Regions from separate parts of the Cohnella sp. GCM10020058 genome, predicted to be linked through region 4. Evidence: predicted binding sites of a transcription regulator. Region 4 holds the regulator's gene; each other region holds the start of a gene.
The links. Region 4 encodes LexA, which represses DNA repair genes until DNA is damaged. Its sites were predicted from a motif close to CGAACATATGTTCG; they were not measured.

Region 1 (7,102 bases), on a different contig from region 4:
GGGTTGCCCAGCGACCGGAACCAGGATCTCCAGGAGGAGCGGACCTGAACGGCCGCCTCGCCTTCCGGAGGCTGCTGCGCAGCATAAGGCTCGTCCTGCGCTTGGCCGCCGTTTTGCCAGGCATCCCAGCGTCGTTGCTCGCGTTTCATGCGCGCGGCGCTCCAAGCCAGCGTGCCGGCCAATATCGGGATGCCGATGCCGACAATCGTTAGACTCAGACCGAGCACGACACCGGTTAGTGTCAGAACAAAGGCCGTCACGCCGAGCGGCAGCAGACCGAGCTGCAGCTTCCAGGCTCCATAAGCGCTTGCGCGCGGATTGGATTTCATAGGGGAACAACCTCGCTTTCCGAACCATTTGCTTCATTGTAGCAGGCGGTCCACAGCGGCATCAGCGGCTGCGGAAGGGGATTCGACCCCGACCTTTGGCCAGGGCGGGCCCAGCCTCTCCATGTAGGGCAGCAGCTCATAAACCAGCTCGAAGCGCCGGCCTCGGCGCATTGCCAGGTATGAGCGTTCATTCAGGGCTCCCCTCCGGAATGGCAGCAGCTCCTTCCCGCTCACCGGTCTTCGCCAAGCTGCGCGCTTCAGTTCGGCCAGCCACGATGGGCCGGCCACGATGACATGCCAGCTTCGCGGGGCACTTCTTATCCGTGCGACAAGTTCCGCGTCCGCGCCTTGCTGCGGCTGCACGACGAGCACGGCTTGCGGCTCGAACCCCGCGACGGCAGCCGCCTGCGCGAACAGCTCCCGCAGCAAGCGATGTCTCGCCCGCGCTGACCGACGATACGTCAGCCATGCCATCGCTGCGACGATACCGGCCAGAACGGCAACCGCCTTATCCGGAGACATGCCCATCCCCAATCCTCCCTTCTCCGCTTTCCTTTTGCAGCTTGTGCGCTTCGAGCAGCCAGACTGCCGCCGCGACGGCTAGCACGAACGCCGCGCCCCCCGCTCCCGACGCAGCCGGCCGTTCTGTCATCCAACCGGCAATGGCGATCACGACGAAAATTGCGTTGCGCAGCATCGGGCGCTTGCCGAGAGGATGGTTCGCGCCGAAGCAGGCACAGCGATCCGCCCCGCTTTCTAGTTCTGCGTTCCCTCTTGCATTCCGCTTGCGGCGCCGGCTCAACCCTGTCATGCCCAGCAGGACAAAGATTGCAGCAGACTCTTTAACCCCCTCAAGCCTTCCGCCTGCAGCGAAGGCTGCCGCAAGCGCCCATTCCAAGACCAGCACCGACCACGCCGCACCCGGCACAAAGCGTGCGGGCAGCAGCTTGTATGCCATTATTTCCAGGCGCATATCTGTCATGGCCTGCCCTTTGCCATAAGCCGAAGCCGCAAAAACGGCAGCCATTGCAAGATCGCAGAGCCAGGCCATTTCATTTTCCCAGAACATCTTGCAATTCCTCCCTCAATCGCGAATGTTCGAAAAAAAGCAAGAAGCCGGGCTTTCGCCCGGCTCCCGTCGCGCCATTAAGCGCAGCAGCCGCCCTGTTGGTCGCAGTTCACATACGCTACGTCATAGGGCACGTAGTTGTTGACGCATTGGATCGTCTTGTTGATCCAGTATTCCTTCGGGTAAGTCGTGCCGTTTGCGGAGCAGGTTTTGGCGACGCAATACGTGTATTGCGGAATCTCGCCGTCAAGCGTGTAGTTCGTCGGGCATACGCAAGCCATATTTTTCACCTCCTTTCATGAGCAGTCCTTCGGCAAGCCGCCTGATCTCGGCCTCGTCGTGAACGGCAGCAGCACGTGCGACCTTTCCGTCGCCGAGGTCAAAGATGGCCAGCGGATACGTCCGCACGCCCAGTACGTCGAGCATGTCTCTGGCATTAACCGGATACACGGGGAACGTCCACGCGAAATAGTCCGACATTTCGCGAACGTCGCCCGGATCGCCGGCAACAATCAGGATGAACCGATATTCCGGAAGCGCTGCGCTTGCCTGCGCCAAATGCGGGAACAATTCGATGCAATCGGCGCAATAAAGCGAAGCGAACACCAATAACCTCGGCTGTCCGTTCGGCCCCGGCGCTCCCGCCCGTCCCAGATCGGGAACAGCCATACCGGGCCGCGGAATGTCGGGCGTTCGCCCGCCCGGTTTTAATCGCAAACTCATAGCAGTCCACTCCTTTTATAAAGTCGGTGTATTGTGAAGCTCCTGCTGCTCCTGCCATACTTGGGCATAGCGCGCTTTTAATTCCATCAGCGACTCGTGATTGCCGTCCTCTACGATGCGTCCCTCTTCCATCACCCACACCCTGTCCGCTCTTCGAGCCAGGGCAACGCGGTGCGTGACGAACAGCACGGTTTTGTCCGCGCAGCGTTCCCAGATTGCATCGATCAAGGCGGTCTCGCTCAGCGGATCCAGCGCCGAAGTCGGCTCGTCCAGCACGAAGAGTTCCGCATCCGCATGCAGGAACATTCTTGACAAGGCCAGCTTCTGCCACTGCCCGCCCGACAAATAAATCGAGCTGCCGTCGATTTGACCGAGCGGCGTATCGGGACCGTGTCCCGTCGCCAGTTCGCCGAGCCCCGCCATCTTCAGCGAATTCCGAAGCTTTGCATCGTCTGTTAATGCGGCAGCATGGCCTGCGGCCATATTTTCCCGCACCGTGCCTTGATAGCGTACGAAGTCCTGGAAGAGCACATGGACACGTGCAAACATGCTGCTGCGCCCGAATGCGCCTACAGGTACATTGTCATAGCGAACGGGATTACCCTCGGGGACGTACAAACCCAGCACGATTTTGAGCAAAGTGGACTTGCCCGAGCCGTTACCGCCCAAGATCGCGATCTTTTCTCCCCTGCGTATCTGCATCTCGCCAATATCCAGCGCAGGCTTGTCCCGGTTCGGATAGGTGTAACGGAGGGCGGGGATCGAGATCAGCTTGTTGAAAACAAACGGCCTTCCCCCTTGGCCTGCGGTGACGGCTTGTCGGCGGCGAAGATCGAGGATAGATGACGCCGGTTGCTTCTGCTTGGACTCCGATAAATAAGCATGCGTCTCTGCAACATCGGACCAGCTCTGGAGGACCGCGGACAAGTTCGAGGAAATCAGACTCATCGCCATCGTAATAGCCATGAATTCGCCCGCGCCCAGTCCGCGTTCGCGGACGGCCCAGGCCGCCGCACATGCGGCTGCCGCATAGCCCGCCGCGGATATCGCTTCTCCGGCGAAGCCCGCCGACAGCTGCATCCGCTGAATGCGGGTCAGGATCGCATCGGAAACGCGCTTGGCGGACAGCCACCGGTCCTTGTAGTACCGTCGCGAGCCGTGGACCGTCAATTCCTTCTGCGCCGACGAAGCCGTCAGCAGACCGTAGAGGTAGGAGGGACGTACGGATGCGCGCTGGAGCTCCCCGTTCATCACCGTCTTGCGCTTCACGAGCATGAGCGACAGACCGCCCTTCAAGCATCCGACCGCGACGGCGAGCGCGCCGACGGCGGGGTGCACGCCCGACAGGTAACGGAATCCGAGCATCGCCGTGGCCAGCTTCATCAGCAGCTGCGTCGACTGTGCGTACATTTCGAAGGGCTTGGTGGCGGCGAACCGTCGCAAGGCAAGCCTCTCCTCGTACTGCGGATGCTCCTGCTCGGCCAGGGGGAGCGCACCGGTCTCCTCGATCGATTCCAATTCGCAACTGTTGGCGTACGCCAGATGCATCCGTGACGCGCGATAAGCGGCAAAGGCGTTCAGGCCGGCGCCGAGCAATTGTATGCCTGCGAGTGCGGCAAGCGGCGCGATGAAGGCTCTCGTGTCGCCTCCGACCGCGGCATTGATCGTGCGCTCCGTGAAGGCAAGCGTCCCATAGGACTGCAGTGCGTTGCCAGCGAGTACGCTGATAGAGAGCAGCACGCCCGTTTTGTCGAAACGATATACCCGCCATACGGATGCCGCAGCTTCCGATGCGATGCGCCCGAGCTTTTTCATCAAGCTTCGGCTTCTGCAGCCATACCGTTTGCACCTAATGTGCGAGCGTGAGCCGACGCGTCAAGCGTCGTATTGAACAAGCCGGACCCGACCGCGACGCCCTCGCGATCCAGCATTATCATAAAGGGAATGACCTTAATCGGCGTCCGGTCGGCGACAGCCGAGATCTCGCACCGCTCGACGCGGACCGAAAATGGAGCAAGCTCCTGTACGAGCAGTTCAAAATCCGCATCGTTCGCCTCCGCGAGCAGCAGATACGCAAGCTCTGGGCGCTCCTCCATGAACCCGACGGCCGCATCCAAATCGCAAGCCTCACAGCCCGCGCTCATGACGAACACCACCGACCCCGACGCCGTATGCCGAAGCCATGACAAGTCGGTTTCCTCTTCCCCGCCCATAAGCGCAAGACGTTCGGGAAACGCCGTTCCCTTCGGATAAGCAGGGACGCTGCCGCGCATAAATTTTCGATACTCCATGGTCGATCCTTCTCCTTATTCGTTATTCGCGACTGCATAAGCAGCCTGCGTCTCGGCGCACAGTCCGACCGCCGCCATCTCCTCCGCTTTGAGCCGGATCAGTTCCAGCAGTTCGAGCTTAAGCGCCTGCTTGGCCTCATCCCTCGGCATGCGCATGAAGCGTGACAAATCGTCGATCTCCTGTTCAAAAAAATCAAGAATCAGCAGTTTGGCGATCTGATCGCCGTCCCCCGCGGCCTTTACTAGTTGGCGAAGCTGCCCATTTGTCGGCGTATCGCCGCGACCGCTCTTTGTTTGCATTTGTTCACCGCCTGTTGCGTAATGCCCAGTTCGCGAGAAACTTCGCGCTCTGTTTTCCCGTCTACGATCAGCTTCTGCATGACGGTTCTGCTCGGATACGATGGAATCGCCAGCAGAACCTCCTGCACGAAAAGCATGGATATCGCCTGATCCGCAGGCTCTCCCCTATCGGTTTGTTCGGCCGCGGCGATCGCGAGCTCCCGGTTTAATCGGGATCGATTGCGATATTGCATGCGCCAGGCGGCTCTTGTCAGCCGCTGTCTGAATTCCGTGAACAAGGTCAGCTCGTCGTCCATTCCAATCCTCCTTTTACCGTAGCGTTTTTTCCTTCTCATCTATGTAGGAGACTGACTTTTCCATTATACAACCATAACAAGAACATTTGTTCCTATTTATTTTAGGGAATTGGTGGTGAAGTTGATTTCATCGGCCCATTTGCGGAGTTTGTCGAAACAATTCGAACTCTATCAACGTCTAAATAGTAGAATCGGGAGGGATCGAGAAATGAAGATAGGTAGATGGCTAATCGCGGGCGTAGTCGTCGCGGTCGTCATATGGAAAGCCGACGATATTATAGGAACGGATAAACAGCAAAGCGCAGCGCCGCCGGCCGTTACGGAGACGGCATCGACTTCAGCCTCGCCTTCGGGCAGCACCGGGGGGGCGAGCGAAGCGACGGAGAGCGCAAAACCTTCCGGCACCGAGTCTCCTGCAGCCGAAACGCCGTCGTCTTCCGAAACGGCAGATCCTAACGGAACGCCAACGCCAAAGCCGGCAGCGTCCGATGAACCTTCGAATGCCTCCGAAGAGCCTGATGACAGCTCCAATTCGGACAGCCTGGACGCGCTGCTTAAGGTCAATGCGCCGGACAAAACGATCGAGGTCGGCAAAAACGGCGTAGCCGTCGTAACGAATTCCGATAGCATGCTTGTCCTGGTCAATAAAAAGCGAGAGCTTTCATCCACTTATGCGCCGGACGATCTAGTAAAGCCGGATGTCGAGTTTTCGTTTTCCGGCGATTCGCCGAAGCAGAAAATGAGGAAAACCGCAGCTAGCGCGCTGGAAAAGCTGTTCGCTGGCGCCCAAAAAGACGGAATCACGCTGAAAGCCGTATCCGGCTATCGATCCTATGCGACGCAAAAATCGATTTTCACCCGCAATGCGGACCTTAAAGGCGAAGAAGTCGCGAATCGCACGAGTGCAAGGCCGGGCCAAAGCGAGCATCAAACCGGTCTCGCGATGGACGTCTCCAGCGCAAGCGCGAACTACGAGCTGGAGCAAAAGTTCGGAGACACCAAAGAAGGAAAGTGGCTTGCGGCACACTGCGCGGAATACGGCTTTATCATCCGCTTCCTTAAAGGCGAAGAGGACGTAACCGGTTATTCGTACGAGCCATGGCACGTCCGGTACGTCGGCAAAGAAGCCGCTAAACAGATTATGAAGCAAGGCGTCACACTTGAAGCCTATCTCGAGGCCGCCGCAAACGGTGCAACCAAAGCTTAATCGGAACGGAAAGAACGCTCGTCATCGCGGGCGTTCTTTTTATATTGTGGAAGAAGGAACGAAAATAAACTGTAATTTACGCATTTTAACGGTATCCCCTTTGCTCAGGGACAAGCTCACTTCCGCACATTTGCACGGTATCCCATTCGCTCAGGAATGACCCGATTTTTGCGCCTTTGAACGGTATCCCGTTCACTCAGGGTGCCCCTGATCATCCTTTCATCATTGCCTTTCAAATTTAAAAAATAGGTTCTGCGATTGCTTTAGAAGTGAATCTGTCGCTTCTAATTTCATATGAGCTGGTCACGCATTTTGGGATGCAACCACTTAATACGCAGCGTCCCTGTGTGAAGGGGATATCGTTCAAATGTCGAAAAAGGATGTTTTTAAACTAAATCAGTCCGAGGAGGTTAATTGGCCTGGAAAATCAAAAAAAGCCCCGCAAAATTAAGCGGGGCTCCAGTTTATAGACCAATCAGCCTTGCAGCAGCAGCGTTTCCGGATCTTCGAGCATTTCCTTGACAGCGACCAGGAAGCGGACGGCTTCGGCGCCGTCGACGATACGATGGTCGTAGGAAAGCGCGATGTACATCATCGGACGGATCGCGACTTCGGTGTTGTTGTTAACCGCGATCGGACGGTGCTGGATCTTGTGCATGCCGAGGATGCCGACTTGCGGCGCGTTCAGAATCGGGGTCGAGAGCAGCGAGCCGAATACGCCGCCGTTCGTGATCGTGAACGTGCCGCCTTGCAGGTCGGACAGTGCAAGCGCGTTGTTGCGCGCCTTGACGGCCAGATCGGCGATGGAGCGCTCGATCTCGGCGAAGCTCAGGCGGTCGGCGTCGCGAACGACAGGTACGACGAGACCTTCCTTGGCGGATACGGCA
Region 2 (7,102 bases), on a different contig from region 4:
GCGATCGCCGGCGCGCGAATAGGCGAACCGGAGCGACACGTTCCGGTTCGCCTATGTTTTTTTGCCGAAGGGATGTCAAATGCCCAGCTCCTGCATAGGATGTAAGGATTGCGCGGGGCGGCAGCCTGCACGCGAGAGTTCAGCCACCGGGAGGGAACCGAGTGAAGATCCATATCGCCAAAAGCGGTGACACGCTGTACAACTTGGCTAAGAAATACGGCTTGTCTCTTGACGAGCTGATCGCTGCTAACACGGACATCGCGAATCCGGACGAGATCGAGGTAGGCGCCAAGATACGCATACCCAAGCCAGGTCAAAAGCAGTACGAGATCGCTCAGGATTATACGATCCAGCAGGGCGATACGATGTGGAAGCTGTCGAAAACGTACCAAGTGCCATTGGCGGACCTGATCGCGGCCAATCCGCAGATCGTCAATCCGAGCGCGCTTTTGACGGGCCAAGTCGTTCACATTCCGAAGCTGCCTGCCGAAGGCTCGGGCGCATCGGAAGACATGCAACACCATCACCATCATCATCATGGCAAGCCGGAAGCGGGCGTCATGCCTGCCGCCGGAGAAAAGCCGAGCACGGCGGTCATGCCCGGTTCTATGGAAAAGCCCAGCACGGCAGTGCTGCCCGGCGCGACGGAGAAGCCGAGCACGGCGGTCATGCCGGCCGTAACTGAGAAGCCCAGCACGGCACCTGTGCCGGTCGTGCAGCCGCCGCAAGTCACGGCACCGATCGAAGTCCAAATGCCCGCGCCTCCGCCGCCCGCTCCGCCGGCGCCGCCTATGCACGAGCATTATCCGGTCTACATGACGACGTATCAGCAAACGTCGGACCTGTTCCTGCAAATGCCGCAGCCTGCCGTCGAGGCATCGACGGCCCCGGTCGGGTATGGTCACGCGGGTTACGGGTACGGACATGAAGCGGTGTCCCCAGCCGCAACGGGTCCGGCTACGTTGCCGGCCGCGACGCAGGGATACGGCTACGGTCAAAACCAAAACGCTTCCGTCAGTCCCGCGAGTTCCATGCCCTACACTTTCGGCGACGTCAGCCCTGCGACGGCCAAGCCAAACAGTTACAGCGCAGTCAGTCCGGCAACCGCTATGCCAAGCAGTTACAGCGCAGTCAGTCCGGCAACCGCTATGCCAAACAGTTACAGCGCAGTCAGCCCTGTGACCACCATGACGAATAACTACGGCGCCGTCAGTCCCGCCGCCGTCCAAGGTTATAATGGTTACGGCACCGCCGTATCCCCTGCAAGCGTGCAGCCGTATGCCGGCGTGCCTTGCGGAGGCGGCATCGGACCGCTCGTGGGAGGCATCCCCGCGTATCCGGGCCACATAGGCGGACTTGAAGGGGGAATCCCGGGGCACCTCGGAGGCCTTGAGGGCGGTATTCCCGGCCAGCTTGGCGGCATTGAAGGCGGCATTTCGGGCAATCTGGGCGGCTTGAGCGGAGGTCTTCCCGGTTATCTGGGCGGCATTGAAGGCGGCATCCCGGGACATCTCGGAGGTCTTGAGGGCGGCATCCCCGGCCAGCTAGGCGGCATTGAAGGCGGCATTCCTGGCAATCTGGGGGGGCTGAGCGGCGGTCTCCCCGGCTACCTGGGCGGACTCGAGGGCGGCATTCCGGGTCATCTGGGAGGCCTCGGCGGCCTGCAGACCGGATGGGGCCAGGCGCCATGCCATCCGTGCGCAGGAACGCCAGTCTCCCCTGCTGCAGCGATATCTCCGGTACAGATGTCCGGCTATGGCTACCCGAGCGGCGTCATGCCGGTTCAAACGAGTATATCTCCCGTTTCAACGGGCTACGCCCCGAATGCCGTCTCACCGAGCATGGTATCGCCGGCTGCCGTCGGTCCTGCCGCGAGTCCTTACGGCTATGGCTACGATCCGCGATTCCCGCTGACGGCCGGCTACGGCACGCAGCCGTTCACGCCCGAATATTCTCTGCCGTACCGTGACGGCTTCGGCTTCGTGCAGTATCCGCTGGCCGGCGGCGCCATCGACGCGGCCAACAAGGATCTGGCGTATGCATCGGCGGCGATCGATTCGGAGAACGACTCGGAAAGCGACCGCTTCGTGGACGAAGGCGATTCGGAAATTGAAGCCAAGCCGAAAATCGGCGTCGCCAAGACGGCCCGTTCATCCGCTCAGCGGCAAGGAACGGCGGGATCCGGCGCGGGATCGGCGAAGCGGGTAGCGTCATCCTCGGCCGGCAAAAACCAGGCGCGCGTCGCTTCCGCCCCGAAGAGCCGGAAGAGCCTTCCTTGGATCAAATGGTAAGCCTTGATGCATAACCCGATGAGCCCGGGATCACAATAGGGTTAAAACGGAAAAGAAGGGATCCCGGTGCTCGGAAATCGGTTTCGCCATTGGAAGAAGCGATTAAAGCGCAACAAGCGTCTGGCATGGTCCCTCGGAATATGGGCTGCCGCCGTATTGACGGCGGCAGCGGCGCTGGCCGCAGTCGAGCCCCGTTTCGGGCGTGCGGAGCGTCACGACGGCGCCATGACGGACGCCGAGGCCGTATGGCTAGACAAGCGGTCTTCGCTCCTGTCGTTCGAAGGTCCCGATTCGGAACGGGGTCGGGCGATCGCCGCGCTCGCGGGACTCGAAGGAAAGGTAGAGGTCGTGCTGCAGCGCATGTACGTGTGCGGAGAGGAGATCCGTCGGCTCGGATCGTTCTCCTCGACGGAAGCGATGGACTTGCTCAAGGCCCACCGCGAGTGGACGGCGACGCTCCAGGACGCGGACAGGCTCGTCATGCGGGAATCGGTCGACGACCTTTCGGCGTCCTGCAAGGCATCGGCGCGAATCGGTATGGATAGAGGCGGCAACCTCTCTTTGTTCGACGGTCCCGTGAAAAAAGACAAGGTCATCCGGACTTTTTTTCACATGGACGTCAAGGCGCTGGAGAGCGGTTTGTCGCCCGAAGAGCTGCGAAGACTGCAGGAGGGTTTGCCTGTAGGCGAAGGAACCGACTATCATCAAGTCGTGACCCGTCTCGGCGAATACGCCGATAAGCCGGGATATGCCGGCCATGCGGCCGAATAGCCAGGCTGCCGGCAGGCGGCAGCCACGAAGCGCTCGAGCGTTCGCTCGAGCGCTTTTTTATTGTGTCGGCCGGCTGTTCGGCTTTCTGTTCTCATCCCCGTTTTCAAATGGTATAATCAAGTAGTCTGTCAGTAGATACAGGAAGCGGGGAACCCTCATGCGGGTACTCGGGATCGACCCCGGCATTGCAATTATGGGATTCGGATTCATCGACAAGATCGGACATCGTCTCGTACCGGTGCAATACGGGAGTATCCAGACGACGCCGGACACGGCGCAGGAGGTCAGGCTTCAGCAGATTTACGAATCTTCCTGCAAGCTTCTGGACCAATACCAGCCGGAGACCGTTGCGGTCGAAAAGCTATTTTTCAACAAAAACGTTACGAATGCATTCAGCGTCGGCCAAGCGAGAGGCGTACTGATGCTGGCGGCTGCGCAGCGCGGCATTCCGATCGGCGAGTACACGCCCATGCAGGTCAAGCAGGCGGTCGTCGGATACGGCGGCGCGGAGAAAAAGCAGGTGCAAGAGATGGTGAAGCGCCTCCTCGGACTCGCGAGCGCGCCAAAGCCGGACGACGTGGCGGACGCGCTGGCCGTCGCGATCTGCCATGCGCATGCGAGCGGCATGAGTCAATTGATGAACGGAGCGACGCGGCGGTGATCGATTACTTAAAAGGTTTTGTGGCGCATATCGAGCTCGAGTACGTGGTGCTCGACGTGCGGGACGTCGGATACAGAGTTTTCACGCCCAATCCGTACGGCTTGGCGAGAAGCGAGGAGCAAGTGCAGCTCTACATTCACCATCACGTTCGCGAGGACGCGATCCAGCTGTTCGGCTTCACCACGCGGGAAGAGCAGAGCCTTTTCCGCAAGCTGCTCGAGGTATCGGGCATCGGGCCGCGCGTGGCGCTGGGCGTGTTGGCGGGAGGACGGCCGGAGGCGGTCGTGGCGGCGATCCAGCAAGAGAATCTGACATTTTTGACGAAGCTGCCGGGCATTGGGAAAAAGACGGCGCAGCGGATGGTGCTCGACTTGAAGGATAAGCTGGGTTTTTCATACGATGCGGCGGGCCTCGGCTTGTTTGCGGCGGAGCCTCTCTCGCTGCCGGACGACAGCCACGCGTCGTGGTCGGCGGCCAGAGAGGCGCTCTCGGGCCTTGGCTATCGGGATGCGGAGCTGGACAAGGCCTGGGCGGCGCTCAAGGACAGGATCAAGGCCGAGGACTCGCCGGACGTGCTTATGAAGCTCGCGTTGCAGCAGTTATTTACCGGTTGAAGAGCGGAAAGGGGGACGCGTAGGTGGAAGACCGCATCGTGACCGCTCATTTGATGATGGAGGACCGGCAGGCGGAGCTGAGCCTGCGTCCGCGGTATTTGAACGAGTATATCGGCCAGTCGCAAGTGAAAGACAACATGAAAATCTACATCGAGGCCGCCAAGCTCAGGCAGGAGGCGCTCGATCACGTCTTGCTGTACGGCCCGCCCGGGCTCGGCAAGACGACGCTGTCGAACATTATCGCCAACGAGCTGGGAGTCAGCATTCGGACGACCAGTGGGCCTGCAATCGAGCGGCCCGGCGATTTGGCCGCCATTTTAACGAATCTGCAGGAAAACGATGTCCTGTTCATCGACGAGATCCACAGACTTCATCGCACGGTCGAAGAAGTGCTGTACCCCGCGATGGAGGATTTCGCGCTGGACTTTGTTATCGGCAAGGGACCGAGTGCGCGGTCGGTGAGGCTGGACCTGCCCAAGTTTACGCTGATTGGCGCGACGACGCGCGCAGGATTGCTGTCCGCGCCGCTGCGCGACCGGTTCGGGGTCGTCAGCCGTCTCGAGTTCTACAATGAGGACGAGCTGGCCTTTATCGTGTCGCGTACGAGCGATCTGCTCGGCGTGGACATTATCGGCGAAGCGTCGCGCGAGATCGCACGCAGGGCGCGAGGCACGCCCCGCATCGCGAACCGGCTGCTCAAGCGCGTGCGCGATTACGCGCAGGTGCGCGGAGACGGCATCATCACCGAGCAGCTTGCGCACGAGTCGCTCGAGCGCCTTCAGGTCGATCCGATGGGCCTCGACGCGATCGACCACAAGCTGCTTCATGCGATGATCTCCCGTTACAAAGGAGGACCGGTCGGCGTGGATACGATCGCTGCATCGATCGGGGAAGAGAGCCAGACGATCGAAGACGTGTATGAGCCGTACCTGCTTCAGATCGGCTTCCTGCAGCGCACCCCGCGCGGTCGCGTGGCAACGCCTGCCGCCTATCGTCACTTGGAATTGCCGATGCCCGAGCAGCGGGCATGACGGCGGAGGCAGGTGCGGACAGGCCGCGTGTCCTGACCGTGTATTATGACGGCGAATGCAAGCTTTGCCTGACGGCCGTGGACCGCCTGCGTCGATCGCGTACGAGATCCGAGCTGCGGTTCGTGCCGCTTCAAGCGGTACCGGCAGGCAGCTTGGTAGGCGCTCACGGCGCGCCAGAAGCAAAAGCAGATGCGGGGCATCTGTCGCAGATACTCGTGAAGGACGAATCGGCAGGCAAGGTGACCGGCGGCGCCGATGCGGTCATGCTCCTGCTAAGAGACATGCCGAGCCTGGCTTGGCTTGGGCGGTTAGGCGCGCTGCCGGGACTGAGGCTGTTAAGCGCCGCCGTCTATCGGCTCGTCGCGAAGTACAGGTACCGGTTGTTCGGAAGAAGCGACGCCTGCGAGGACGGCTCATGCAGGACGATCGTCACAGACCAAGATGGATCACACGGAGGATCGAGATGACTAAAATGAATCGCCGGATCGCGCTGGGCGCATCCGCCGCGGTCCTGCTAGCATGGGCTGGAGCGGGCGGAACGGCGGCGAATGCCGCCCTCGTACCCGATACGATACGCGTTGGCCTGTTTCTGGACCTGGGGTCCAAGTATCAATCCACGACACCCGTCGCGACCCTCGTATCCGCGGGCGGACTTAGACTGTCCTGGGTCGGCGGACAAGGAAAGGCGGACTATCCCGCTCCCGGCGGCACCGTTCGGTTCGCGGTCGACGCTTATCGGGCGATGGTGCTCGAGACGGCGGATTTTTCTGCCGCACAGACGGTCCTTAAAAAAATTCAAGCTTCCTCCAAGGCGGGTTTCGTGACCAAGCTGACGAAGAAGGGAAAGACCGTCTATCAAGTGTCCGAAGGCGTCTATAGCACGGCGGCCACAGCGCAGTCGGCCCTGTCGAAATGGGCATCGGCAGCGGGCGGACAGAGCTCGCTCACCCCAGCTTATGTGGCAGGTCCGCTTGCCGTCGAGGCCGGCCCGTACGCCGGCGCCAGCGAAGCGTCTGCAGCAGCTCTGCAGCTCGGCAATGCGGGCTTCGACGCCTTCGTCGCGATCAAGCCCGCAGCAGACGGAGCGGCTTATGTCCTCCGCATCGGACAAGCCGCCAGCCAGGCCGAACTGACGAAGATTCAAGCAGCCGTAACGGCTGCCGGCTTCTCGGCTAAGCTGCCGGAGGCGAGCACCGCCTATGCCGTCATCCGGGACGATGTCACGTATACGGGCTCCGCGACGAATTCCGCCCCGCTGTATGCTTTGCCGGCCGCGGGCGGCACCGCGCTGCAGGCGGACGTTCAGAGCGACGGCAACATCCAGGTTGTCGAGCGCAGCAAAAACAAATATCGCGGCAGTATGCAGATCAGCGTGCTGAACAACAATCTCGCCGTGGTGAACGTTGTCGGACTCGAGCCGTATTTGTATTCCGTCGTCGGCGCCGAAGTCGGCTCCAGCTGGCCGGCAGAAGCCCAGAAGGCGCAGGCGGTCGCCGCCAGGTCGTACGCGCTCGCGGGCGGCGTGACCTATCAGATCGCCGACGTCGTGGACAATACGTACAGCCAGGCTTACAACGGGCTCGGCTCGGAGAATGCGAACTCCACCGCCGGCGTGCAGGCGACGTCCGGCGAAGTTATGACGTACGCCGGCAAGATCATCACCGCCATGTTCGGCGCGAGCGCAGGCGGCGTTACCGCGGATCCGCTCGAATATGCCGGCAACGCGATTCCTTA
Region 3 (7,102 bases), on a different contig from region 4:
GCATAACCCCATTCATTGTCCTGGTCATTCAGAAGGTACCACACCGATGTTCCCAGATCCTTCTTATCGAACGCCTTGGCCAAACGCTCCTCATCGCCGTCGACCACATAAAGCTTGCGCCCGACTATAAATTTGTCCTCGTCCCGCAAGGTGACCCTGGCATCTCCGATCTTGCGATACAGTTCGATGCACTCTGCATTTGCAGCGTTGAATTCCATGTTGTTCAACCACGGAATACTAAACTGCCTCTCCATGGCCGTCATGAGCGCTGCCATCTGCATATCGTTCTTCTCGTCCGTTAATGCGACATTTTTTAAAATCGTCTCGTATTCCACGAGGTAAGGCAGCAGCCGTGTATCCTTCCGATCCATCGTCGTTCACTCCTGTTTCTTCATTAATATAGTGCACGAATCATGGCGCGTAAGATCTGCACCTGCTGCGACGGACTGTATTTGCTGTCCTCTAGAATCACTTTCGTCTGCAGCGCGACAAAATCGTTGATTTTGTTCCGGCTAGCATCCGGGACGTCGCCAGACCAGCCACGGCACACTGCCTGCCAATGTTCCGCCGTCAGCAATTCAGCCGCCAAGGGAATCTCCGGACCAGCTCTGTCGTACTCGTCCAGAATGTACTTTGCGATTCGAACCAGCCTTGCCTCGGTCTCCGTAGCCGGCTTCTCGGCCCAGCTGCTCCTGCAGCTGCCGAACTTCGCGTCGTAATTCTGTGTTCCTGGCGGACTCTTCAAAAAACAAGCCTGTAAGCCGAAAGCTTTCAGCTTTCTCTCGCTCCAGTTCTCTCCTCACTTCATCCAGTTCGGTCATTGCCATCCCCTCTGCAGTTCAACCGCTCATCCGACAGCGCTCTTCATGAGTGTTTATTCGCAAGAACATTTTGAATTGTCTCAAAGACTTCATTTACTGAATTCCATGCGCTTCTTCTTCGCCCTTGGGCCGGGATGACCTCAGTCGGGAACGCTGCGATCCAGGAAACAACTTCTTCGACGATCTGGTGCAAGAAGGAAAACCGGAGTCGAATCGTGATTTCCTTGGAGACAAGCATTAAGAACAAACCCGTTCGATCTGGAATATCGTCAATGGTGATCGTGCGAGATGCCACATCCAGCTCGTAGGTAAAAGGAATTCGATCGAATAGGGCCTTGTCGAATTCGACCGTTGCTCCCGGACGCCAGCTCTTTCGATAATCCCCTTCCACGACACCAACCAGGGCCACGCACGAATTATACTGATCCGCGCAGATGTCGCCATTAATGACCTGCTTGTACAGCGGCGTTTCGATTTCTGCTTCATCCAAATGAAGTTGTGGGTTCTCCTTGATGATGCGCACAAAGGCTTGCATCGCGCTGCCGTGTGACCAAAAATCTGATCTATCCAGAGAGCTATTCATCTAAAAGCCCCTTTCCGTTTTCTGTGCCCTGTTTTAAGCCCGTTATCGGCCCTTTATGTAATTGATTCTACCCTGATTTTACCATAAACAGGGCACAGAATCTACATTCTGTGCCCTGTTTATGGTTATTAATTGAGCATCTTTACCGTGAGTTCCGCAGGATCAGCAACCAGGCGCCGGAGACGTCGGTCGCAATTGCAGCTGAAGGCGCCGGCAAGCTGTCCGCGTCTTCCGGATCCGCAGCGACCGGCAACCAGGCCCCGGCGACGTCGGCCGGCGCGAGTTCGAGGAGCAACTGCAGCTGAAGGCGCCGGCAAGCCGGCCGCGTCTCCCGGATCCGCTGCGATCGCAACCAGGCGCCCGAAGAGCAGCTGCAGGCATCGGTTACTGTCACAATTGATTTAGGGTAGACAGATCTCGGAGATATCTTTGTTCTGCTGTACATCATCTGCAAATGCCCCTGCAGCAGTAAAGGCATAAAAAAGCTCACTGTATGATTTTGAAGCGACCAATTTTCCGTTTAAAAATACTTGTACAGCTGGGCCGCTAGCAAATAAATCTGCAATAATGGACCAAATTCCTGCAGACGTTTCCAAAACTATTTTTGACTCCATCTTTCTCAGTCCCTACTCAATTTCAATGGTCGGTAGATTAAGCGAATCGAGCATCCCCTGGTATCCTTGTGTGTTTTCAAGCCAGGATCCATCTGTAAAATAGATCCGTCCCTCCCAGTCTTCTTCTGCGACCTTATTAATTAGACTTATATTTATTAGCGCCGGATACGGTGCTCCATTATCTTTAATACGCTTCGTGCCTAGCGTTCGACCTACGACATCTATCTGACGTGAAAAGCCATAATTACCGACTAGCGCTTCTTTTAACTTCTCAAAAGAATAATAGCTTACTTCCATATCTTCATTGTTTAGCAGCAAAAAAATGACGCGTTCGCCGTCGCATACAATCGCACGAATTGTATTTAAAGAAATTTGCTGATTCCTCAGATCCAAATAGTGTGTTTTCATGCCTATTTTCAATTTACTTTCTCCTTTGAGGATCCTATAATAGGATCAAATTAATAGAAAGGGGGAAACCACCATGGCATCAACAATGGATTCTGTCGTAGCAAAGGCCGAACATCTCATTGGCGCCAAGTGCACAGGTGCGGAATTCAGCCTCGTCGGCCCGGTACCAGTTGGACATCTTGAGCTTACATTCAGCCTGCCACCTCAGCGATATTCTCTGGCCAGAAGTTTCAGGTACAGCGGCAACAATGCCAGCTTTCAGCTTCTGAGCAATAATCGAATCAAAGTTACTGCCTCATGCCTCAATAACATGGCTCACCTACTGCAAGCCATTTAAGGAGCGACTCAAGATTAAATCAAATCATCCTATAGCTCAAACCTAGTTCCCCGTCACTTTAGCGATGGGGAACTTTTAATTTCTTTCTCCTACAGTCCTCCCTCGGCATCGCTCCACGTTCTACGCTCATCAATAAACTTGCCTTGAAATGCTTGTCTTTTTTGCGCTTGTTTAGCAGACGTAAGATCTCTTTCCAAATCATTTGCTTCCACGAACCAGGCCTCTAATTGTGGATCGGGTATACCGCAGGCTTGTACTGTAGCCATCAGCCTTTGCACGTTCCAGATATGACTACCAACTAAATAACGTCTGTAAGTATCCTCGTATCCCATCTGCTTAAGTTTATTCCGAAATGTCTGTAAAGCTGGGCTTCCGATTTTCCACATGCTGTATAAGCGCGACATCGGAACAGATTTTATGAATTCTAGAATTTCGGCTTTATGATGTGCTGCTGCATACGCAGTTATCTTGTTGCAACATGCGTCGAGAGTACTTGAAACACGTGCCGTTTGCTCCACGGCTCCTATAGGAACAAGCTCACCATCCTCTATCAAGTATGTTTTTTCGCAAGCAGTACAAACTAAACGATACCCAGTTTTAAACTCTTCATGGAGATAATCATCCTTATTTGTTACGAACCGCTTTTCATAGTGACCAGTACCACATGCGCATGTATATCTTCTAATATCTGTGTGATGATGCTCCATTTTATTGGCCATGTTTTTGACCCTCCTTACTCTCTTCTTTCAAGAAATATATTGTCCGTCTCGGCAGCCAACACCAAGTTTGCCCGGTTATGTTCTCCCATATTCTAGGAGTGTACTTAGCTCCTATAGTAACACAAAAAGGACACAAAACGGCATGATTAGACATACCTTCTGTATCCGTTTGATACTCAATTTAAGGTTTAATTCAAATTATAAAATTAACGAATTCCGGCGATCGCAGCATCCCTCGTCGGGTCCAATTCCTGAATCTTACCCGCACCTGAATCCGCGGCTCCATATACACAAAGTTCTTGTCCTGCCTAGTGATCAGGCCCGAAGATACCGCTCTAAACGCCTTCTTATGAGCCATCGGCACGAATTCGATGATGCCGGCCGGACGTCCTTCATAATGAGCAAGCCAACCAAATTCGCCCCGTCGATAACCGGCAATCGTCACATCGGCGTATTCATAGTTGATGATCTTAATCCAGCGCGGATCCCGGCGCCCGACATATGGGCTATTAGTTCGTTTCGCGACAATGCCCTCTAGCTTCCGTTGCCGAACCGCCTCGAACAAGTCCGTTCCCGATCCCTCAATACTCATTACGTTGCTGAAGCGCGCATCAGGCCGCAACACTTCTTGCAGTAACTTTTTTCTCCTTGAGAGTGGCCAAGAGCGAAGGTCCTCACCTTTGTATTGGAGAAGATCAAAAACGAAATATTGCACTGGCCAGGACTTCGCGGCCTCCTCGATCTTCCTTTCCTGCTTGAGCTGGAACCGCTCCATGACCGCCTCAAAATCTACGGCTCCCGTTACCGGATCCACGCGGGCTACTTCCCCGTCCAATACCGCGTCCGTAATATCTGCAAGTGGCACTTCATGGAGTTCCGGATATTGAGGCGTGCATAGCGTTTGGTGCCTCGTATATAGCGTCGCACGGCCATTCTTGATGGCCGTAATCAACCGATGTCCATCGATTTTTGGCTCAAAGAAATATCGCGGGTCATCAAAAGGATCTTCTCTTTTTGAAAGGAGCATTGGTTGAAAAAACATCTTCTGTCGTCTCCCCCTGTTTTGGTAATAATAATTTTAGCACTCGTTGCTTTGCGCGAATGCAGGTAAGTATTGCATAAGAACGTCAGTTCGATATAAAGTGGCAATGAGGTGGATGCCATGGGTGGCAGAGTGGATGCCGCAGAGCTCGAGATGATACGCGATTATTTACTATTGCCATTTATGATTACCATGGCCGAGCGTGCGCTCGAAGAAGCAGAGCGATCCGGTAACTTACTCAATAGACTGTTTGTCGAGGCTGCACATCTGTTGCTCGCTAGGCTGAGCACTGAGGCTGCCCGCATGCGGAAAGAATTTAGGGATCGGGGTATTAGCGTCCACGGACCGGCCCAAGAGGAAATGAAGGATATTCTAATGCTGCGCTACACCGTGCGAGGGTATGAAGATAAATTCGGAATTTACAGAGAGGTCGCTAAAGCGCAGATAAGCATTCAATTTGGACAGTATATGGGTGATTTGATTCGGGATATTAAGTCCATCAAGTAGTAGAAGTGATTTTTTAGAATAGGGAGCTGATTGGCACATGTGCGGACGGTACACGATTCAAACGACCCTTGAAGAGCTTATGTCGATGTTCCAAATAGATCGAGTAGGCGATATCCATCTGACTCCTAACTACAATGTTTCACCAACCCATGCCGTCCCGACAATCATAAACGAAGATGGCCAGAGACTTCTGTCTATGTTCCATTGGGGCCTTATACCTGCCTGGGCTCACGATAAAAAAATTGGCTACAGGATGATCAACGCCCGCGCAGAGACACTTACTTCGAAACCAGCATACAAAGGCTTGATCAAAAGCCATCGGGCCGTGATTCCGGCCGATGGCTTCTACGAATGGGCGAAGACGGACGACGGAAAGCAACCTTACCGTTTTATACTGAAATCCGGCGAACCTTTTGGCTTTGCTGGCCTATGGACAGAATGGAACAGTCCAGATGGTCCACTACGCAGCTGCACGATAATTACGACGAAGCCCAATGAACTTGTTGAATCTGTGCACGATCGTATGCCCGTCCTCCTTCCCCCTACCGCCCTTGATTCGTGGCTTGACCCCCATGAGGATGACATGGACAAGCTGCAGGATCTTCTCGTACCTTACGACGCAAACAAAATGCGCCGTTATCCCGTTTCTAAGGATGTCGGATCCGTAAAAAATACAGGCGCTGCCCTAATTGATGAAGTGCCATTAAATAGTAAATAATCTACACCGGCGTTCGCTGCCGGTGTTTTTTTATCGCTATCCGGATGCTGCTGCGGTGGCCGGCGCCTGGTTGCCGATCGCTGCAGATCTGTTTACGGATCGCTGCAGATCCGGAAGACGCGGCCGTTGCCGGCGTCTTCAGCTGCAGCTGCTCGAGCGCTGCTCCGGCCGCGACGTCGCCGGCACCTGGTTGCCGATCGCTGCAGATCCGGATACCGCGGCCGGCTGCCGGCGTCTTCAGCTGCAGCTGCTCGAGCGCAGCCCGGCCGAGACGTCGCCGGCACCTGGTTGCCGATCACTGCAGATCCGGCTACCTCGGCCGGCTGCCGGCGTCTTCAGCTGCAGCTGCTCGAGCGCCGTGCTGGCCGACGTTGCCGACTCCTGGTTGCCGATCGCTGCAGATCCGGATGCAGCGGCCGGACCGCCAGCACCTTCAGCTGCAGCTGCTACTCGAGCGCCGCGCCGGCCGCGACGTCGCCGACTCCTGGTTGACGCTCGCTGCAGTTCCGGATGCAACGGCCCGCCCGCTGGCGCCTTCAGCTGCAGTTGCTCCTTTGAGTGCCGCGCCGGACTCGATGTCGCCGACTCCTGATTGACGCTCGCTGCAGATCCGGACGCCACGGCCGTCCACCGGCGCCTCCAGCTGCAGCTGCTTATCGCGCGGACCGATCATCAGCAACGTCGCCGGCGCCTGGTTGACGATCGCTGCAGATCCGGACGCAACGGCCGCCCGCCAGCGCCTTCAGCTGCAGCTGCTCCTCGAGCGCCGCGCCGGCCGCGACGTCGCTGGCGCCTGGCTGATGATCGCTGCAGATCCGGATAACACGGCCGCCCGCCGGCGCCTTCAGCTACAGCTGCTCCTCGAGCGCCGCGCCGGCCGCGACGTCGCCGGCGTCCTGGTTGACGATCGCTGCAGATCCAGATGCAGCGCCGCGCGCCGGCGACTTCAGCTGCAGCTGCTCCTCGAGCGCCGCGGTGGCCGCGACGTCGCCGGCGCCCTGGTTACGATCGCTGCAGATCCGGATGCAGCGCCGCGCGCCGGCGACTTCATCTGCAGCTGCTCCTCGAGCGCCGCGCCGGCCGCGACGTCGCCGGCGCCCTGGTTACAATCGCTGCAGATCCGGATGCAACGGCCGCCCGCCAGCGCCTTCAGCTGCAGCTGCTCCTCGAGCGCCGCGCCGGCCGCGACGTCGCTGGCGCCTGGTTGACGATCGCTGCAGATCCGGATGACACGGCCGCCCGCCGGCGCCTTCAGCTGCAGCTGCTCCTCGAGCGCCGCGCCGGCCGCGACGTCGCCGGCGTCCTGGTTGACGATCGCTGCAGATCCAGATGCAGCGCCGCGCGCTGGCGACT
Region 4 (7,102 bases):
CCGGTTCATCAGCTTGGTGAACACCCAGTTGCCGCCTTTGATCGTCTCTACGACGATATAGCCAGGCATCTGGACGATTTTGCGAATCTCGAGCGGCTTAAGGGTCTTGTATCCCGCAAATTTGCGCGTCTCCAGCCTGTCCTTCGAGACGGCTAAATAAGGCCGACGGAGGAAGTAAAATACGGCGAGCAGCACATAACAGCCTACTGTTGCCCAGAACATGCCGGCGCTCTGTTCAAAGCTCGCGGACCAAGGCTTAAACAATAGAATATAGAACACGATCAGAAGCACGAGCGTGAAAGGCATAATGAAGCTTCGCCCTTTGAACCGGTCGATCTGCACCGAAGGAGCGGACAAACTCTGCTTCCCCTCTTTTTTGCGGCGTTTGTTGATTTGCTTCGAATTGCGCTGTACGGCGCGTTCCCATGAACGTGACACTGGATACCCTCCTATGTATAGGCAAAGCCGGCTTTAAGCCGGCTTCGCCGCGTTGCCGCATGAATAAGACCGATCATGCCATCTTTCACGACGTTAAATATCGGAATCTGCAAACGGGCGTATCAATGCTTGATCGTATTTTCGGGCGGTTCGTCCGTCCACTCGATCTGATCGAGCTGTTGCCTGAAGTTTCGTTTGAAGTTGTCCAGATAAAGCTTGCGCAGCTTTTGTCGCTCCAAAGTCTCTTCCTCGGTTAATCCGATCGTTTTGTGTTTATGTGCCAACTCGTTAATCCGAGCGATCAGTTTGTCGAATTCCATAGGGTCACCTCCCGTGTTGCCTCTTCTAATTTGACAATATCGCAAGGGGAATGTCAAGGCGAGGCTAAAGCAAAAAGACCGATATGCATCGGTCGATTAAGGATAGTCTATTCAAGAAAGATTCGTAATGCGAATATCGAAGGGATAAGAACGTGCGTTCCTATTCGACTTTATCGGACAGCTTGGCCGGAAGGACCAAGCGTTGACCGGAAGCAATGGTGGATGACGTCAGTCCGTTGCGCTTCATGATCAGGTGCACGGCCGCGATCGTCTTCATGCCGGCAGGCTTGGCACCCTCGGCAATCGCCCAAAGCGTATCTCCGCTGTCTACGGTCACGGTCGCTTCCGTTGCGGCAGCCGGACGGACGGAATCGGGCTCGGCTGATGCAGTCATCATGGACAGTCCCGCATAGATCAGCAGTGCGACAATCGGAATCAAAAACAGCCGCAGTCCCTTAAAGGAGACGATCGATTGAAAAGTGATCGCCAATGCCGTGCGCTCGACTCGCGCGGTCGAAGCGGAAGCTCGCCCCTCCCCGCTATCCCTCTTCATATATGTATAATCATTAGCCTTCAGCGAATCCGAACCGAGCAGCTGTACTTGTACCATCTCATCCACCCCAAACGTTTGTTCTGATACGAGAATACCACGAACATATGTTTGAGTCAACGATTTTGCGAACGCAAGTTCCCTAAGAACGAATGTTTGTACGAACTCCGGTTCTGTGTTATAATTTGTCATATGAATTTTCAAGTCAGTAGGAGGGCTTCGAGGTGTCGAAGATGTCCAACCGTCAATCCGCCATATTGGAATTTATTAAGAATGAAGTCAAGGACAAGGGTTATCCCCCATCCGTGCGCGAGATCGGCGAAGCCGTCGGACTCGCTTCGAGCTCTACCGTGCATGGCCATCTAGACCGTCTCGAAAAGAAAGGCCTCATTCGCCGCGATCCGACCAAGCCGCGCGCGATCGAGATTACGGACGGCGAGCAGGATCCTGTCGTTCAGTTCGCGCAGTCCATTCGTCAGGTTCCGCTTGTGGGCAAGGTCACGGCGGGCGTGCCGATCACCGCAACGGAGAATATCGAGGAATACTTCCCGCTTCCCGCCCAGATGGTCGGCGAGCAGACGGTGTTCATGCTCTCCGTCAGAGGCGACAGCATGATCGACGCCGGCATTCATAGCGGCGACTACGTTATCGTGCGCCAGCAGCAGACGGCTACCAACGGCGATATCGTCGTCGCCATGACCGAGGAAGACGAAGCGACGGTCAAGACGTTCTACAAGGAGCGCGACCACATCCGCCTTCAACCGGAGAATACGACGATGGAGCCCTTGCGCTTGAATAACGTGAGCATTTTGGGCAAAGTCATCGGTTTAATCCGCAGCATTCGATAATCGTTTTATTCCTTCATTCGACATCAACAACAAAGAATCCTCGGGATCGCGAAGCGATCGCCGAGGATTCTTTGTTGTTGCCGAGTATTAATAAGTCGTCAAATATTGATCCCGCTCCCATTGGTGGACCTGGGTGCGATAGATGTCGTATTCGATTTCCTTCATTTCATAGAAATGCGTCAGCGCGTGATCGCCGAGCGCATCGCATACGATCTCATCGCGCAGCATCTCGGACAATGCTTCGCGAAGATTCAGCGGGAGGCTTGGAATGCCTGCGTCGATGCGCTCTTCTTCGCTCATCACATATATATTGCGGTCGACCGGCGCAGGCAGCGCCGTCTTGTTGCGAATGCCGTCGAGGCCGGCCTTCAGCATGACTGCAAGCGCCAGGTACGGATTGGCAGCCGGGTCCGGATTGCGGACTTCGACGCGCGTGCTGAGGCCGCGGGACGCCGGAATACGGATCATCGGACTGCGGTTGCTCGCCGACCAGGCGACATAACATGGCGCTTCATAGCCGGGAACGAGCCGCTTGAACGAATTGACGGTCGGATTCGTGATGGCCGCCATGCCCCGCGCATGCTGCAGGATTCCCGCCATATAGTGACGCGCCACCGTGCTGAGGCCCAGACGGTCGTTCGCATCGTAGAACGCATTTTCCGAGCCCTTGAACAGCGACTGATGGCAGTGCATGCCCGAACCGTTCATGCCGTACAGCGGCTTCGGCATAAACGTCGCGTGCAGTCCGTGCTTGCGTGCGATCGTCTTGACGACGAGCTTAAACGTCTGGATTTGGTCGGCCGCCTTGATGGCGTCCGCATATTTGAAGTCGATCTCGTGCTGCCCGGGTGCGACCTCGTGGTGCGAAGCTTCGATCTCGAAGCCCATTTCCTCGAGCATAAGCACGATATCGCGACGGCAGTTTTCGCCCAGATCGGTCGGCGCAAGGTCGAAGTATCCGCCTTGGTCGTTAAGCTCTGTCGTCGGATTGCCCTTCTCGTCGGTCTGGAACAGGAAAAACTCGGGCTCCGGGCCGACATTAAACGACGTATAGCCAAGCTCCTCCGCTTCCTCGAGCGCACGCTTCAAGATGCCGCGCGGATCGCCCGCGAACGGCGTGCCGTCAGGCATATAGACGTCGCAGATCAGGCGCGCGACGCGGTCTTCCGTGACCCACGGGAAAACGACCCATGTATCGAGATCCGGATACAGATACATGTCGGACTCCTCGATCCGAACGTAGCCTTCGATGGAGGAACCGTCGAACATCATTTTGTTGTCCAACGCCTTTTGGAGCTGGCTTACGGGGATTTCCACGTTTTTGATGATGCCCATCAGATCGGTAAATTGCAAACGAATAAAACGTACGTTCTCTTCCTTGGCAATCCGAATGATATCCTCGCGCGAGTAGCTCATGACAGCCTCCTAGTATGGTCGTTGTAGGTACAGCTACTTGTTCTTGTAAAAGCGGGACAGCTCGCCCTGGATGAGCGATACTTGGCCCGGGCGCTTGTTGCCCGACATGATCTGCTGCTTGAGCATGCGGTGAAGCTGAGATTCGGACATCTCGCGTCGCTTGACCTCGGACAGCTCGTTGATAATCGTTCCGTCATCCGCGCTCTCTCCGACCGGGTTCATCACCTGCTTGATGCCGGCGATGTTGACGCCCTTTTCGATCAGCGCCTTGATCTCGAGCAGACGCTCGACGTCGTTAAACGAAAAAAGCCGCTGATTGCCCGCGGTCCGGGCGGGTTGAATTAATTCGTGTTGTTCGTAATATCGTATTTGCCGGGCAGTCAGATCGGTCAGCTTCATGACAATGCCAATCGGGAACAGCGCCATATTTCTGCGTATTTCGTCGCCAGCCATAACATATCAACCTTCCATCTGGGCGCGGAATTTGCAACCACTCCCATTGTAGCCCGGGCCGCAAAACATGTCAAGGAATGTGAGGTTTAATTCCAATGAGCATACGCAGCTTCGCAAGAGGCTTGGCTATTGATCCCGCCGAACTGACATCCCGCCGAGCATGCCGCGAGCATGCAGCGACTGCCAAGCCTCCCGCACCGCCAATTTAACGTGCGCATACGTTAAACCGCCCTGCATGTATGCGATATAAGGCTCGCGGATCGGAGCGTCCGCGGACAGCTCCAGGCTGCCGCCTTGTATAAAAGTGCCGGCCGCCATAATGACCGGATGCTCGTAGCCGGGCATGTCCCATGGCTCGGGGACGACATGGGCGTCCACCGCGGCCGCGCGCTGCACGGCTTGGACAAAGGCGATCAGCGGCGCTTCCGAGCCGAAGGCGATCGCCTGGATGAGGTCGGTGCGGGGCTCGTCCCAGCCGGGCTTGGTCTCGAAGCCAAGCTGTTCGAACACGGCTGCCGCGAAAATGCTGCCCCGGACCGCTTGCGAGACGAGCAGCGGCGCCAGAAACAGCCCCTGGTAGATCGACCGCGTCGTGCCGAGCATGGCGCCGACTTCCGCCCCGATGCCCGGCGCGGTCATGCGGAAGGCCGCCTGCTCGACGAGCTCCTGCTTGCCCGCGATATATCCGCCGCTGGCCGCGAGCCCGCCGCCCGGATTTTTAATGAGCGAGCCCGCGATCAGATCGACGCCGACCTCGCACGGCTCGCGATCTTCGGTGAACTCGCCGTAGCAATTATCGGCGAAAATGACGGCGTCCGGCTTAATCTGCCGCAAACGGCGGACCATCTCCGCAATCTGGTCGATCGTAAACGAAGAACGCCACTCATACCCCCGGGAGCGCTGGATCGCGAATACCCGCGTACGGGGCGTCACCGCCGCGGCGACCGCCGCGATATCCACGCCGCCGTCAGCGAGCAGCGGGATCGACTTGGCCTGGATTCCCCAATCGGCAAGCGAACCGATACCATCCCCCGGCTTGCCTACGACCTTGCGAAGCGTGTCGTACGGTTCGCCGGTCACGAACAGCAGCTCATCGCCCGGCCGCAGCACGCCGAACAGTGCCGTCGAAATCGTATGCGTGCCCGAAGCGAAATGAGGCCGCACCAGTGCGGCCTCCGCTCCGAATACATCTGCGTAAACGAGATCCAGCACTTCGCGCCCCCTGTCGTTGTAGCCGTAGCCCGTCGAGGAGGCGAAGTGATAATCGCTCACTTTATGCTTGCGGAAGGCGCGAATGACCTTCCAGTTGTTCCGTTCGCCGATCCGGTCCGTCTCCGCAAAACGGCCGGCCGCGAGCATCTCCGCCCTGTCGGCCAGCTGCTGCCATTCCAGATCCGTTGCCTGATTGTCCTTGCCTTCGTTTGCCTTCATGTTTCCCTGCTCCCATTTCCGAACCGGTTCGCGCTTACGATCAGACCGAATTCACGTTTTCTACGAAATAATGTTCAAGCGACCTTCCGTACTTCTCCAGATCCGCCGGATTAATGCGAAGCTTAAGCAGCAGACGATCCTCGTCCGTGTCTTGCTCCAGCACTTCGCCTACGCGGTAGGCCAGCGCGACCAGTTCGCCGCGTTCTGCGGGGAGCGACAGCAGCCTCACGTCTCCCAGGAGCTTGTCCTCGATGCGGCGCACGAGCATGTCCATATCCCGCGCGCTGAATGCGCTGACACGCAGCGTATCGGAGCCGCCGGCGAGCAATCCGATTGCCGCCGGCGGACATTCGTCGATCTTGTTGTAGATCAGCAGCGTCGGCTGGCCGCCGGCCCCGAGCTCCGACAGCACCTCGTCGACAACCGTACGCTGCCGGTCCCGCATCGGGGACGACGCGTCCACGACGTGTAATAGCAAATCCGCCTCGTTGACCTCTTCGAGCGTCGCCCGGAACGCCGCCACCAGATCGTGGGGCAGGTTCTGAATGAAGCCGACCGTATCGGTGAGCAGCACTTCCTTGCCGCTCGGCAGCGGCAGCGCGCGGGAGGTCGGATCGAGCGTGGCGAAAAGCTTGTTCTCCGCAAGCACGTCGGCGCTCGTGAGCTGCCGGAGCAGCGTCGACTTACCGGCGTTCGTATAACCGACAAGCGCAACCTGGACGACGCCGTTTTTTTTGCGGCGTTCCCTGTGGAGCTTGCGATGCGCCATCACGCCTTCGAGCTGGCGCTTTAGCTCGGTGATCCGATTGCGGATGTGACGGCGGTCCGTCTCCAGCTTCGTCTCGCCCGGTCCGCGCGTCCCGATGCCGCCGCCGAGCCGGGACAGATTTTTCCCTTGTCCGGACAGTCTCGGCAGCAGGTACGACAGCTGAGCCAGCTCCACCTGCAGGATACCTTCCCTCGTCTTGGCCCTGCCCGCGAATATATCGAGAATGAGCTGGGTGCGGTCGATGATCTTTACGTCCAGCTCTTCTTCAAGATTGCGCACCTGCACGCCGGACAGCTCCTGATCGAAAATGGCCGTTGTCACCGCTTCTTCGGCAATCCTCGCTTTTAGCTCCTGGGCCTTCCCCTTACCGACGAACCATCTCGTATCCGGAACGTCCCGGTTTTGCATCATGCGTCCGACGACCTCGACGCCGGCCGTATCGGCCAGATTCGCAAGTTCGTCCATCGAATGCTCCGGATCCGCGCCCGATTGGCGTACGGCATCGGTAACCAGACTGACGAGCAGCGCGCGCTCGCCACGGTCTGCCCCTGTATCGTAAGAACTCGGCTTCATCTTCTATCGGCTGCCTCCATTGCTTCGAATCGTCACTCTATACTATACCCGCAATAAGGCACGCTAATTGAAGCCCCATCCGAATGCAGGTCCCGCCGGCGCCCCGGCCGCAGGCAGCGGCTTCAAATCCTCCGGTCGAATGCCTACCAGCTCCTGTCTTGAAGGCGAAGCCGAAGGATATTGCTGAAGCAGCCGCACCGCCTGGTTCCGAATGGCTCGTTCAAGCATATTGCGCACATAACGGGCGTTGCTGAACGGATGCGCCGCCGCTTCTTTTTCTTGCAGTACGTTTTGCTTAAGCTTG

Region 1: a site for LexA is predicted at 5,088-5,101, ahead of ACFSR7_RS20125 (sigma-70 RNA polymerase sigma factor region 4 domain-containing protein). Genes of this name have one in related genera too.
Region 2: a site for LexA is predicted at 3,097-3,110, ahead of ruvC (crossover junction endodeoxyribonuclease RuvC). Genes of this name have one in related genera too.
Region 3: a site for LexA is predicted at 4,604-4,617, ahead of ACFSR7_RS05985 (YhjD family protein). Genes of this name have one in related genera too.

What each region holds. Positions count from the first base shown of each region.
Region 1 is NZ_JBHUJV010000010.1:11,017-18,118, reverse strand. Features, by position in the region: gene ACFSR7_RS20165 (sensor domain-containing protein) at 1-329, opposite strand, end outside; gene ACFSR7_RS20160 (hypothetical protein) at 363-857, opposite strand; gene ACFSR7_RS20155 (MauE/DoxX family redox-associated membrane protein) at 838-1,398, opposite strand; gene ACFSR7_RS20150 (hypothetical protein) at 1,476-1,679, opposite strand; gene ACFSR7_RS20145 (TlpA family protein disulfide reductase) at 1,645-2,121, opposite strand; gene ACFSR7_RS20140 (ATP-binding cassette domain-containing protein) at 2,137-3,936, opposite strand; gene ACFSR7_RS20135 (hypothetical protein) at 3,936-4,412, opposite strand; gene ACFSR7_RS20130 (helix-turn-helix domain-containing protein) at 4,428-4,712, opposite strand; gene ACFSR7_RS20125 (sigma-70 RNA polymerase sigma factor region 4 domain-containing protein) at 4,655-5,008, opposite strand; gene ACFSR7_RS20120 (M15 family metallopeptidase) at 5,217-6,215, shown strand; gene odhB (2-oxoglutarate dehydrogenase complex dihydrolipoyllysine-residue succinyltransferase) at 6,691-7,102, opposite strand, start outside.
Region 2 is NZ_JBHUJV010000007.1:140,801-147,902, reverse strand. Features, by position in the region: gene ACFSR7_RS10910 (LysM peptidoglycan-binding domain-containing protein) at 162-2,291, shown strand; gene ACFSR7_RS10905 (BofC C-terminal domain-containing protein) at 2,358-3,062, shown strand; gene ruvC (crossover junction endodeoxyribonuclease RuvC) at 3,220-3,723, shown strand; gene ruvA (Holliday junction branch migration protein RuvA) at 3,720-4,337, shown strand; gene ruvB (Holliday junction branch migration DNA helicase RuvB) at 4,361-5,368, shown strand; gene ACFSR7_RS10885 (thiol-disulfide oxidoreductase DCC family protein) at 5,365-5,835, shown strand; gene ACFSR7_RS10880 (SpoIID/LytB domain-containing protein) at 5,832-7,102, shown strand, end outside.
Region 3 is NZ_JBHUJV010000003.1:39,988-47,089, forward strand. Features, by position in the region: gene ACFSR7_RS05945 (hypothetical protein) at 1-371, opposite strand, end outside; gene ACFSR7_RS05950 (hypothetical protein) at 395-745, opposite strand; gene ACFSR7_RS05955 (hypothetical protein) at 865-1,404, opposite strand; gene ACFSR7_RS05960 (hypothetical protein) at 1,806-2,018, opposite strand; gene ACFSR7_RS05965 (hypothetical protein) at 2,031-2,438, opposite strand; gene ACFSR7_RS05970 (hypothetical protein) at 2,500-2,763, shown strand; gene ACFSR7_RS05975 (hypothetical protein) at 2,853-3,482, opposite strand; gene ACFSR7_RS05980 (ATP-dependent DNA ligase) at 3,676-4,524, opposite strand; gene ACFSR7_RS05985 (YhjD family protein) at 4,645-5,031, shown strand; gene ACFSR7_RS05990 (SOS response-associated peptidase) at 5,069-5,749, shown strand; gene ACFSR7_RS05995 (hypothetical protein) at 6,183-6,428, opposite strand; gene ACFSR7_RS06000 (hypothetical protein) at 6,696-7,102, opposite strand, start outside.
Region 4 is NZ_JBHUJV010000013.1:198,518-205,619, forward strand. Features, by position in the region: gene ACFSR7_RS22330 (hypothetical protein) at 1-438, opposite strand, end outside; gene ACFSR7_RS22335 (DUF896 domain-containing protein) at 561-758, opposite strand; gene ACFSR7_RS22340 (LysM peptidoglycan-binding domain-containing protein) at 919-1,368, opposite strand; gene lexA (transcriptional repressor LexA) at 1,533-2,156, shown strand; gene glnA (type I glutamate--ammonia ligase) at 2,244-3,572, opposite strand; gene ACFSR7_RS22355 (MerR family transcriptional regulator) at 3,606-4,025, opposite strand; gene ACFSR7_RS22360 (methionine gamma-lyase family protein) at 4,152-5,456, opposite strand; gene hflX (GTPase HflX) at 5,497-6,798, opposite strand; gene ACFSR7_RS22370 (AAA family ATPase) at 6,862-7,102, opposite strand, start outside.